Regions from separate parts of the Pseudoalteromonas sp. A3 genome, predicted to be linked through region 1. Evidence: predicted binding sites of a transcription regulator. Region 1 holds the regulator's gene; each other region holds the start of a gene.
What was found. Region 1 encodes ArgR, which controls arginine synthesis, uptake and breakdown. Its sites were predicted from a motif close to ANTGAATANNTATTCANT; they were not measured.

Region 1 (4,289 bases):
GTAAAAGCCAAGGGCAAACACTGCGCTTAGTGCACCTTCCTTTATTACGTCGAGGTCTTTTAACAGCTGCATTGCTTGTATTTATTGAGTGTATGAAAGAGCTGCCTGCCGCATTACTATTAAGGCCTTTTGACTTTGAAAGTTTAGCCACACATGTATTTCAATATGTGAGCGATGAGCAGCTTGAGCTTGCTTCTATTTCCGCTTTATTTATTGTTTTGGTTGGGTTGATCCCCTTGTATTTTATTAATCGTTCTATGGAGCAACGCAGTTAAATGAGCCGTTTAAATTTACAAGACGTGGGTTATCACTACAGTGGCACGCACGTGCTACACAATTTAGATTTAACGGTGAGTCAAGACGAAATTGTGTGTTTGCTCGGAGCCAGCGGCTGCGGTAAAACAACCACCTTAAAAGCAATTGCTGGCCTTATTGAAATAAATGAAGGTAGTGTATTTATAGATGGCAAATGTGTAAGCGACAAGCATACATTTGTATCACCAGAGCATCGTAATATAGGGATGATGTTTCAAGATTATGCCCTGTTTCCGCACCTCAGTGTGGCCGATAATATTGCGTTTGGGCTGGGTAAAGTAAGCAAAGCGCAAAAACAGCAACGGGTAGAGGAAATGCTAGAGCTAGTGCATTTAACGGGGTGTGCAAAACGCTACCCTCATCAGCTCTCGGGTGGCCAGCAGCAACGCGTGGCTATTGCGCGGGCTTTGGCTTATAAGCCAAGTTTATTGCTTCTTGATGAGCCTTTTTCGAACATAGATACACAAGTACGCTTTGAGTTAATTGCTGATATTAGGCGCATTATTAAAGCGCAGCAGGTTTCTGCGGTATTTGTTAGCCACTCAAAAGAAGAAGCCTTTGCGTTTTCAGACACGCTAGCCATTATGCACCAAGGAAAAATAGCCCAACAAGGTACACCAGAGCAGCTTTTTGCCATGCCAAAGACAAAGGAGGTTGCAGAGTTTCTGGGTCAGGGCATATACTTAGGCGCAGAAGTGTTAACGGCAACTGAATACACAACGCCTTTTGGTGTCGTGCAATCGCAGCATGAGCATACGCACAGTGCAATAAAAGGGGTGGTGTATATTCGTCCGCACCATATTGAGCTTGCGCAAAATACGCAGGCCGATAACCCTCAAGGTGTGAGCATTTTAAGCCGTCGGTTTATAGGCTCGGCTTATGTTTACACTGTTGTAATTGCAGAGCAAGAGATTGAAGTTGCCGCACAATATGGCCAGTCATTTGAAATAAATGAGCAGGTTATAATAAAAATAAAACCTCACACGGTGAATTTTTTCGAATCATAACAAATGTGTTATTCGCTGTGTTTTATAAAGCTAAGGAATAACAATGGCGCAAGCGCAATCTGGGATTTGTGCTGAAGCAAACTTACACGGTTTGCATTTATTTTTTAATGTATTTGATGGTCAAGACGAGTCATTGCGCGCAAAGCTTAAGCGCGTAAGCGCAATTGAAGAAGAGTTTAGTGATCAGTTCTCCGAAGCCATGCTCTCTTGCATGGTGGCTATAGGCGCGCAATATTGGCCGCATATACTACCTGAATATATCCCAAGCGAGCTGCAAAGCTTTCCTAATATAAATCACAGTGATTTTGTTATGCGCGTACAGCCATGTGATTTATTCATACAAATTCGCTCAGACCGAGAAGATGTTAATCACCTTTTTGCATTGCAAATATTAAAGTTGTTTTCGCCCGATGTAGAGCTGGTTGAACAAATTCGCAATTTTAGGTTTTTAGATGGGCGAGACTTTAACGGCTTTATTTATGCAGGCGACACCCCACATGGACGCCAAAAACGAATCACGGCACTGGTTAATAACCCCGACAGCTTTGAACACCAAGGCAGCTATATTCATGTACAGCGTTATAAACATGACCTGAGTGTATGGCAGCATTTATCACTAAGCGAGCAAGAGCATATTATGGGGCGCACACGTTTAGATAACACCTTAATTGAGCCTAAGGTAGATACGAGCCACGCGACTAGAAGTGAGCTAAAAGATGAAAGCGGCCAAGCAGTACTGCTTAACCAAAGCATGCCGTATGGCGATGTTTACGAGCAAGGCATGCTAAGTATTACATGCTCAGCATCGGGAAGTGCGTTTGAAAAGGTACTTAACAGCCGCATAGGAAAAGGGGAGTGTTACGACCACTGGCTTGATTTTACTCAAGCCGATATGGGCTCAGCGTTTTTTGCGCCGTCAGTTAGTTTTTTAAAACAGCTTTAAACCGTATCAAATAAAATACGTACGCGCTCTAGTGTAATGTCTATTTCAGATATTTTTGCTGGGGCAATAAAAATAGTGTCATCTCCGGCAATTGTGCCCAATACACCATCCGCTTTGCCTAGTGAGTCTAATAAGCGGGCAATTAACTGCGCAGCGCCTGGGCTGGTGGTTATAATAATCATCATTTCGTTATGCATAATATCAATAACAAGCTGACGTAGTGGGCTTTTAGCAGTCGGTACGCCCATTTCTGCGGGTAGGCAATAAACCATTTCTTGTTTAGCATTACGAGTACGCACAGCGCCAAACTTGCTAAGCATGCGTGACACTTTACTTTGGCTTATATTGTCAAAGCCTTGCTCTTTTAATGCTTCGACTATTTCGCCTTGCGAGCCAAAGTTCTCTTCTTTTAAAAGTGCTTTAAACGCTTTTACCAGCGCTTCTTGTTTGTCTTGTGGTTGCATAGTCTTTATTCATTTTTGTTATTTATAATGCAAATTCTACACAAAAATGAATAATTATGCAGCAGTTGTTTAGTTAACTTGCCAGTTTGCTGCGATAAACCAACAAAGTTTACAACTATGGTCGAAAATATACCTGAAATAAGCAGGATAAATTTGTTTTTAGTCGCTAATTTCATTATCTTAAGAGCCACAAATATTTCCTACCTCAAATTACGGAGAATTCCAATGAAAGTTGCTGTATTAGGTGCTGCAGGCGGTATCGGTCAAGCGTTGTCTTTATTATTAAAAACAGGCTTACCAGCTGGTTCTGAATTATCACTTTACGATGTTGCACCAGTTGTACCAGGTGTTGCGGTTGACCTATCTCACATCCCTACAGATGTTAAAGTAGCAGGTTTTGGCGCAGACGATTTAAATAAAGCGCTTGAAGGGTGTGATATCGTACTTATCCCAGCGGGTATGCCACGTAAACCAGGTATGGATCGTGCGGATTTATTTAACGTAAACGCAGGTATCATCAAAACATTAGCAGAAGGCATTGTAGCTAGCTGTCCTAAAGCGTTAGTGGGTGTTATCACTAACCCAGTAAACGGCACTGTGCCAATTGTTGCTGAAGTATTCAAAAAAGCAGGTACTTACGACGCTAAGCGCGTATTTGGTATCACTACGCTTGACGTAATTCGTTCAGAAGCATTTGTTGCTGAGCTTAAAGGCGTAGACGTAGCAACCGTTAAAGTACCAGTAATTGGTGGCCACTCTGGCACAACCATTCTACCTCTACTTTCTCAAGTTGAAGGCGTAAGCTTCACTGAAGAAGAAGTAGCTACACTTACTCCACGTATCCAAAATGCAGGTACTGAAGTAGTAAATGCTAAAGCGGGCGGTGGTTCAGCTACATTATCTATGGGTGCTGCTGCAGCACGTTTTTGTATGTCTTTAGTTAAAGGCCTACAAGGTGAAGACGTAGTAGATTACGCATACGTTGCTGTTGAAAATGGCGATGCAGAGTACTTTGCTCATCCAGTACGTTTAGGCACAAACGGCGTAGAAGAAATTCTTTCTTACGGCGAGCTAAGCGCATTTGAAGAAAAAGCTAAAAACGACATGCTTGAAACTCTGAAAAAAGACATCAAAGAAGGTGTTGATTTCATGGCGTAATAGCCAAGTTATGCACAAAAAAGCCTGCTTATGCAGGCTTTTTTATTGCTCGAAAATTATGGCCCTTAAAAACTAATTAAGGGAGGCTGCAAAGTTAGTGATCTCGCTCTACAGCTATACGCGCTAAGCTGATTAACGCTTGCTTGTACTGCGACTCTGCTAAAAAGTCTAAACAGGCAATGGCCTTGTCTGCTTCTTGCTGCGCCTTTTGCATTGTAAATTCAAGTGCGTTGGTTTGTTTAAGTGCCGTTAAAATAGCCTCAAGGTTATCCATACCATTGCAATGCTCAATGGCATCACGAATAAGGGCTCTTTGCTGATCACTGCCGTGCTTCATCGCATATATTAGCGGTAAGGTTGGCTTACCTTCTGCTAAATCATCACCAATATTTTTACCTAATT
Region 2 (4,289 bases), on a different contig from region 1:
ACATAGAGCAACTGTGCCAAATAGATGAAATAGACTGCATTTTTATAGGCCGTATGGATTTAACTATTTCCCTTGGCGAAACCAACCCAAGTGCCCCTACTGTACTTGAGGCAGTTACTAAAATAGCCAAGGCAGCGGCTAAATATAATAAATGCTGTGGCATGTTTGTAGGTAATTTGAGCGAGCTGAGCCATTGGCAATCATTAGGCGTGAGCTTTTATTTATTAGGCTCAGATCACAGCTTTTTATTAAGTGGCGCTAAGCAATTGCGAGAGCAATTTGAAACAGCAACAGGAGCCCAAAACAATGAACATTCATAATAAAAATAAAGCGTTAATACACGACTTTAGACAGGCTCTGTATAACTTTGATATAAACGCCTTGCATACACAAATTAATACCGTGTTTAGCGATGACGCGCTCATTCAGCTGTGTTACCCGTTTGAAACACTTGCCAACCCTAATGCACTTATTGAGCAAGTTTATTTACCGCTTAGCGAGGCATTTGTAGGCTTAGAGCGCCGCGATACAATAGTTATGGCAGGTAGCTCAATTAACGACTCAGACTGGGTAGGTTGTTGCGGTTATTATACCGGTTCGTTTGAAAAGCCATGGCTTGATATCCCCCCTACTGGGCACCAAGTTAGCATGCGTTTTCATGAATTTTACCGTATTAAAAATAACAAAGTGGTAGAAGTACAAGCTATTTGGGATATTCCCGAAGTAATGATGCAAGCTAAAGTATGGCCGCTTTCGGTAAGCTTAGGTAAAGAGTGGCATGTACCAGGCCCTGCAACGCAAGATGGATTAATCACAAACGAATACAATGAAGAGTACGCAGCACAAAGCTTAAAACTTGTGGGCGGCATGTGTGAGCACCTTGGTTTTTATGCCAAAGGCGGTATAGAGGCCATGAAGCTTGAGCAGTTTTGGCACCCGCACTGTAGCTGGTATGGGCCAAGTACCATAGGCACTGCACGAGGTATAAAAGGGTTTAGAAACTGGCATCAAATTCCGTTTTTAAATGCCCTCCCAAACCGAGTAGGTGATGCAAGTAAAGGCTATTTATTTGCCGATGAAAACTATGTTGGTTTTACCGCATGGCCGGGTATGAGCATGACTATTAGTAATGATGGTTGGTTAGGTATTGCGCCCGCAAATCAGCAAATAACCATGCGTAGTCTCGACTTTTGGCGCGCCGAGAATAACTTAATTCGCGAAAACTGGGTGCTGATAGATATACTTGATGTGTATCATCAAATTGGGGTAGATGTATTCGCACGCATGAAAGAGCTTACCAAAGCGCGCTATTTAAACTTTGCGCCCTAGGGCGTATAAACAAAAAAAGCTCTGTTAAACAGAGCTTTTTTATTACTTAAATAGACTATGCGCCTGGGTTCGCAATACTTTGCGTGCGCTTTAAAATATCTAGGCCTTGTTGTTTTAACCAATAAGGAATATCAATAATGACCCAGTTTTCTACCAGTTTATCGCCCTCGCGGTGATACACATCCACCACGCGCATATCTGCTGGGGTATTAGCACCCGGTAGGCCTAAAAAGCCCCCAATGGCCGTGTTAGTTAAGTTAGGCCAGCCAAAAAAGCAGGCAAACTCATCTTCAGCAAACCGGCAAATATGGCCGTTAAATACTTTACCCGTTAACCCTTCTCTAAATGGATACATGTGCTGCTGCTGATAACGCTTAATTGTGTAAGTAGCGCCAATGCCTGCTGGGCCATACCACACCATGTTTTCATCCCAGGTTTTACCAAGCACTTCGGGCGGGCACGTATCAACGCCACTTTTATTAAGCGCGGTTAGGTTATCAATCATTTGATTTACCAGCGCCATTGTTTTTTCGCTTTGCTCATCACTACTTTTCCCCAAACGAATACCATCGTGCGTACGCGGCCCGGGATACGTAAAATATTGCCCAGTAGAGAGCGGCAGCGGGTTTAAACCTACTCGCATCATAAGGCCAATAATATCGACAAAAAAACCGGTCTGAATTATTTTTCCGTCTTTAACACAGTTAAATTCGGCATAGCGCAAAGTGGCAAGCTTATGGGTTGGCGCAATACCTAGCCAATCTTTATCAAATAAGCCCATAAAATGGCCCATGCTCATCACCCACTGGCCACCGTCGGCTTCGCTTTGCCCAGCAATAAAAATATCCTCACGGCGCTGCAGCGCACTAAACGAGCTAAATAATGGCTGCCAAACTTGGGCAATTACATCATTCGCACACTCAAGCTCATTAAACGGGTGCACCCCTTTAAAGCTGTATTCATTGGCCATAAACTCATTAAATACGGCTTGTAAATCATTGCCTTGTGCTTTTTCTAATGCAGTATGAAATTGACGAACTAGTTGTTTATCTTTAAGTATATCTGCCATGATTATTCCTCATTGTTTGCGCAGTCAAATTAATGTCTTCAAACCGCCGTTAAACACACTTTAACAAAATGTATTGCATTTAAAGAGTAATTAAAAGCCTGTGAATAGTAAGTTATAAATTGCTTTAAAATAATACTAATGAGAATTGACTTCGAAGTCAAAGTGATTCATGATGATTCAAAATAAAAAATACAAATAGGCTCTCAAGCCCGTAAAACCTAATCTAACAGGATTAATTATGAATGATTTTGGATTGTTGAATTGGAGCATTCTCATCGGGTACATAATTGCCAACCTAATACTTGGGTTTGTAATTAGTAAAAAGATCAGTAGTGCTAACGACTTTTACATAGGTCGAAAAACAACACCTTGGTGGGCTATTGGTATATCGGTTGTTGCTACTTATGTAAGTGCGCTCACCTTTTTAGGTGCGCCAGCGTGGTCTTACAAAGAGGGACTCTCGGTTATTGCCATACACCTTAACTACCCACTGGTTATTGTGGCGGTGGTGTGTTTGTTTTTTCCGTTTTTTTACAATGCGGGTGTGGCCTCTATTTACGAATACCAAGAGCGCCGCTTTGGTAAAAAGGCCCGCTTACTTATCTCTACTATTTGGTTAATATCACAAACTATGGGTTCAGCCGCAGTGCTGTATGCAACCTCCTTAGTGTTGGCCTTTATTATTGATATAAATGTTATAACTGCGATATTTTTAGTTACCATAATCGCCCTTATTTATACCATGCTAGGTGGCATAACCGCCGTTATATGGACCGATGTAATTCAGTCAGCCATATTATTTATAGGGGCTGGTATTATTATGTATGCCCTCATTACCTCTATGGATGGTTCATTTAGCTCAACACTGAGCGAGCTAAAAAGCCAAGGTAAATTAGACCCACTTAATTTCTCGCTCGACTTTACCCAAGTAACTACCGTGTGGTCTGGCGTGCTGGCTATGTCGCTGTATCACATTACGGTGTATGGCACTAACCAAATGATGGTGCAACGCACCCTTGCCGCTAAAAATATTGGCGATGCTAAAAAATCCTACTTACTAATGGGCTTTATCGCGTTCTTTATTTACTTGTTCTTTATATTTATGGGCGTGCTGTTTTATAGCTACTACGGCGGGCGCACTTTTGAAAACGACAACTTAATTATTTTACAGTTTGCAGCTGATTATGGCTTACCAGGGTTAATGGGCATTATTGCCGCAGCGGTAATGGCAGCATCTATGTCGAGCCTCGATTCAGCACTTAACTCACTTTCAACCATAAGTACTATCGATTTTTATAAAAAGTACTTTGCGCCTGAAAAAAACGACGCTCACTATTTAAATGTTACTCGCTTATTTACGCTAGGTTGGGCGGTGATCATTATTATTCCGGCCATTATGTATCACCTATACAGCGAAGGCTCAATTTTAGAAATACTCACTAAAGTAGGCTCGTACTTTGTAGGTGCTCAGCTTGGCATGTTTGCCCTTGGGTTTTTCTCTAAGCACACCACCGAAAAAGGCTTATTAATAGGCACCTTAGTGTCGTTTATTACCGTTGCTGTGTGCGCACTGTTTACCGACATTGCATGGCCATGGTACTGCGCCATAGGGGCAATAACCTGCCTTGTATTTAGCATTGCGTTAAGTATTGCATTTGATGGCTATCAAGAGGATTACAACGAATACACCATTAAAGGTCAGTTAAAAGCATTTAAAGATCAAAAACGTCCAGAAAAAGAAAACGGCTGGTACTTAATTCCGGGTAAGTTTGACTCAATCAATTACTGGTTACTTGGCTTTTTTGTACTGAGCTTTGCCTCTCTCATGTTATTTGAATATTTTGTGTAAGGTGAAATAAATGAATATTTTAGAACAACTTTTCGAAAACTT
Region 3 (4,289 bases), 230 kb from region 1:
GTATAGTCTGCAATTTTTTTAATATAAATTATCTATCTGGTTAAATATCTTAACTAAAATAAGCACTCATTTTTTACTTTACTGTGAGCAGAGGAATAGAGTTAAAGGTACTATAGGTATGCAAAACCATCATTTTTCGGCTGATTTCCTAAAATATTAGGCCTTGAGTGAAACAGAGCTAACAAGATATGTCGTGTAGCAGTATAAAGCTATTTTAATGGCTTTTTACTGCTAACTTTTTGTTTATAAAATCGCGCATTTCATCGGTTAATACACTGCTAGAAATATATTGCATACCTTTATTATGGTGCACTAAGTAGCCGTGGTTAGTTTTAATAATATGGGTTATTTCTGCCCACTTAAATGTATGGCTTTTATAGTGGTTTTCGGTGCTAATAGCGTCATCGGTAAACGAAAGAGTAACCGTTGAGCCCGAAGCACGACTAAACATTTGGCGCGTAACCCACCAAGGCCTGCGGTAATAAAAGGCAACGCATTCTAATACACCCAGCATTATTAAAAATGTACCTAGGTAATGATCATCCATAGCGTAAATACTAATTAAACCTAAGCACACCAGTAATGCCAGCAAAAAATACTTTGGCTTGGCTGCTTTACTATAAGAGTGGGACTCGTCAAAGCATTCGTAGTAGTAGGGTTTATCGAGTGTGTAAGTGGTGGTCAGTGCCATAATTGCTAATAAGTAATAGTTTTCGCTATTTTAACAAGCTAGCGTAAAAATCACACCCGTTAATGTAGGCTATGCATTATAAGAGTTAGAAGCCGCTTTTTATTAGCGCACAAAAAAACGGCTTATTAAAAGCCGTTTTTTACGTTACCAAACAGATTAACAGTTAGTTTCTTCTGCGTTAACGCCTTCTTTTACATTTTCGCATGCATCTTCAACAGAGTTTTGCACGTCAGTTACTGCTTCATCAATACGCTCACCTGCTTCTTCTGCATGGTTGTCTTCACAACCCATCATAAAGAAACCTGCAAATACGGCGATTAGTGCTGCTTTTAAAGTTGTTGAGTTCATAATGTAATTCCTTGTATATGTTGATTGTTTAGTGTTTTAAGTATGTTAGTAGCTACCTGGGCGATTTACCGCGCAGCGCACCTGAAACTAAAGAAATCACTAAAAGTACTAAAAAGATAAAGAATATAATTTTTGCTATACCAGCTGCGGCACCTGCGATACCACCAAAACCTAACACTGCAGCGATTAAAGCAATAACTAAAAATGTAATTGTCCAGCGTAACATTGTTTTCTCCTTGGTTATCAAATTCGTTCGAAAGTAATAATGCCAGTTGCGTGCCAGAGTTTAATTTTATTATTTTTCAATATGTTATGGTTTTTGGGGCGAAGATTATAAATTTAGGATTGGTAAGTTTTACGTTTAACGATGTAACTTATTCACACTATTGTAAAGAGAGTAAAAAAATAAATATTTTTTGCGCGCTGCTTTACTAGTCTTGGTAAGACCAATTTACATTTTAGCCAAGCTGATTTTTTACCTGCCGTTTAACTTACTATTTTTTATAGTTTTTAAGTTTTTTTGGGTTTAACCATATAACCTTTGCCTATAACGGTTATTTTTATCATCTATATCTAAGCTAATTTAACCCTGTATTAGCTATGTTAACTATTGTGACTGTATGTTAGTTTAATTTTAATTGGTTTTACCAATTGACAGGTGGTGGACAAAGTTAAAAGTTTTGTTATCATTCGGTGAATAATTATTTAAATAAAGCGGTTTTTTATATCGCTATATAGTGCAGGGGGAGAAAAATGGATATAGGAGCTGTACTCACAACCGCAGGTAGCTTGATGCTTACGGGCATGGTGGGCGTGTTTGTATTTCTTTCAATATTGATTGGTGCTGTGTCACTCATGTCTAACTTGGTTGCTCGTTTTGACGAGGCTGAAGTTGCAATACCGGTTAAATCACCATCTTTAAAATCTCAAGGTGTGCCAAACGAGCACATCGCTGCTATTAGTGCTGCCATTGCTCAGTACAAATCAAATAATAAATAAGAGGCACACATGGCTAAATTAAAATTAACAGAACTTGTTTTACGCGATGCTCATCAGTCTTTACTTGCAACCCGTATGCGCTTAGATGACATGCTACCTATTGCTAGCAAACTTGATGATGCCGGTTATTGGTCTATTGAGTCGTGGGGCGGCGCTACGTTTGATTCGTGTATTCGTTATTTAGGTGAAGATCCGTGGGAGCGTATTCGTGCCCTTAAAAAAGCAATGCCTAATACTAAACAGCAAATGCTATTGCGCGGGCAAAATTTATTGGGTTACCGCCACTATGCCGATGACGTGGTAGAAAAGTTTGTAGAGCGTGCCCACAAAAATGGTGTAGATGTATTTCGTATTTTTGACGCCATGAACGATGTACGTAACTTAGAAACGGCAATTAAAGCAGCTGTAAAAGTAGGAGCACACGCACAAGGCACTATTTCTTATACTGTAAGCCCTGTGCATACTCTTGATATGTGGTTAACCCTTGCAAAACAGCTAGAGGATTTAGGTTGTCACTCTATTTGTATTAAAGATATGGCAGGCTTATTAAAACCATACGATGCAGAGCAACTTATTAAAGGGCTAAAAGAAACCGTTTCTATCCCTATTGCTATGCAGTGCCATGCAACCACCGGTTTAAGTACCGCTACGTATCAAAAAGCCATTGATGCAGGCATTGATATGCTTGATACCGCTATTTCTTCAATGAGTATGACTTACGGTCATTCAGCTACAGAAACCATTGTAGCAATTGTTGAAGGTACGCCCCGCGATACCGAATTAGATTTAAACCAGCTAGAAGAAATAGCGGCTTATTTTAGAGATGTACGTAAAAAGTACGCTGCCTTTGAGGGGAGCCTTAAAGGTGTTGATGGCCGTATTTTACTCGCACAAGTACCTGGTGGCATGTTAACCAACATGGAAAACCAACTTAAAGAGCAAGGCGCAGCAGATAAGCTAAATGAAGTATTACTTGAGATCCCACGCGTGCGTGAAGATTTAGGTTTTATCCCGCTAGTTACTCCAACATCGCAAATTGTAGGCACACAAGCAGTACTAAATGTGCTTACGGGTGAGCGTTATAAAACAATTACCAAAGAAACCGCCGGTGTTTTAAAAGGCGAGTATGGTTTAACACCAGCACCTATGAATAAAGAGCTGCAAGAGCGAGTGCTTGATGGCAGCGAGGTTATTACGTGTCGCCCTGCAGATAATATAGCCCCAGAGCTTGCATCGCTTGAAGCAGAGCTGCAAAAAGAAGCGCAAGAACAAGGCTTAACACTTGCTGATGAGCAAATAGATGATGTGCTTACCTATGCATTATTCCCACAGGTTGGCCTTAAATTTATTAAAAATCGCAACAACCCAGATGCCTTTGAAGCAGTGCCAAGTGCTGATGATGCAAACGCTAAGCCTGCAGCAAAACCTGCAAGCAACAAAGGTGTTAGCGCTGAGCAATACAGCGTTAAAGTTGACGGTAAAGTTTACGATGTAGTGGTTGCACAAGGTGGCGAGCTTAAAGAGGTAACGCTAAAAGATTCAGAGCACTTACCACAATCAGCATCGGTTGCATCAGGTGAAACACTGAATGCGCCACTGGCGGGTAATATTTTTAAAGTAAAAGTAAAAGCAGGCCAAGCCGTAAACGAAGGCGATGTGGTTGTTATTATGGAAGCGATGAAAATGGAAACCGAGGTTCGTGCAATGCACTCAGGTACTGTGGCTGAGGTCTTAGTGTCTGAAGGTGATGCTGTGACAACGGGCGATGCAATTATAGCGATGGCGTAGGAGTAGCTTTAATGGAAGGTCTTTTAAACCTTTGGCATGCTACCGGCATTGCTAACTTTACGTTTCCTGGCTTAATAATGATTGCGGTAGGGTGTTTGTTGTTGTTTTTAGCCATTTCTAAAAACTTTGAACCCCTATTACTGCTGCCGATTGGCTTTGGCGCAATACTGACTAATATTCCGGTTGCTGGGCTTTCTGACCCAGGTGGTTTGCTTTATTACGTGTATTACGTAGGTATTGATACGGGGATCTTCCCTTTATTAATTTTTATGGGAGTAGGGGCGCTAACCGATTTTAGTGCGCTTATTGCCAACCCGCGTATGTTATTACTGGGTGCAGCCGCGCAGTTTGGTATTTTTGCCACCTTGTTTGGGGCCATTTTATTAAACTATGTACCTGGCTTTGAATTTAGCTTACAAGATGCCTCAGCCATTGCCATTATTGGTGGTGCCGATGGCCCTAC

Region 2: OIZ54_RS13505 (ester cyclase) is a predicted target of ArgR. The motif match lies at 2,498-2,515, and genes of this name have one in related genera.
Region 3: OIZ54_RS12070 (OadG family protein) is a predicted target of ArgR. The motif match lies at 1,732-1,749, and genes of this name have one in related genera.

Annotation. Positions count from the first base shown of each region.
Region 1 covers NZ_JAPCKL010000006.1:246,573-250,861, reverse strand. Annotated here, with positions in the region: gene OIZ54_RS13120 (ABC transporter permease) at 1-275, shown strand, start outside; gene OIZ54_RS13115 (ABC transporter ATP-binding protein) at 276-1,322, shown strand; gene OIZ54_RS13110 (Dyp-type peroxidase) at 1,366-2,265, shown strand; gene argR (transcriptional regulator ArgR) at 2,262-2,729, opposite strand; gene mdh (malate dehydrogenase) at 2,955-3,887, shown strand; gene ispB (octaprenyl diphosphate synthase) at 3,982-4,289, opposite strand, start outside.
Region 2 covers NZ_JAPCKL010000007.1:80,182-84,470, reverse strand. Annotated here, with positions in the region: gene OIZ54_RS13515 (HpcH/HpaI aldolase family protein) at 1-320, shown strand, start outside; gene OIZ54_RS13510 (ester cyclase) at 307-1,329, shown strand; gene OIZ54_RS13505 (ester cyclase) at 1,385-2,398, opposite strand; gene OIZ54_RS13500 (sodium:solute symporter family transporter) at 2,637-4,247, shown strand; gene OIZ54_RS13495 (ester cyclase) at 4,258-4,289, shown strand, end outside.
Region 3 covers NZ_JAPCKL010000006.1:20,632-24,920, reverse strand. Annotated here, with positions in the region: gene OIZ54_RS12090 (efflux RND transporter permease subunit) at 1-1, shown strand, start outside; gene OIZ54_RS12085 (YcxB family protein) at 215-691, opposite strand; gene OIZ54_RS12080 (hypothetical protein) at 848-1,039, opposite strand; gene OIZ54_RS12075 (DUF1328 domain-containing protein) at 1,092-1,265, opposite strand; gene OIZ54_RS12070 (OadG family protein) at 1,793-2,038, shown strand; gene oadA (sodium-extruding oxaloacetate decarboxylase subunit alpha) at 2,048-3,826, shown strand; gene OIZ54_RS12060 (sodium ion-translocating decarboxylase subunit beta) at 3,838-4,289, shown strand, end outside.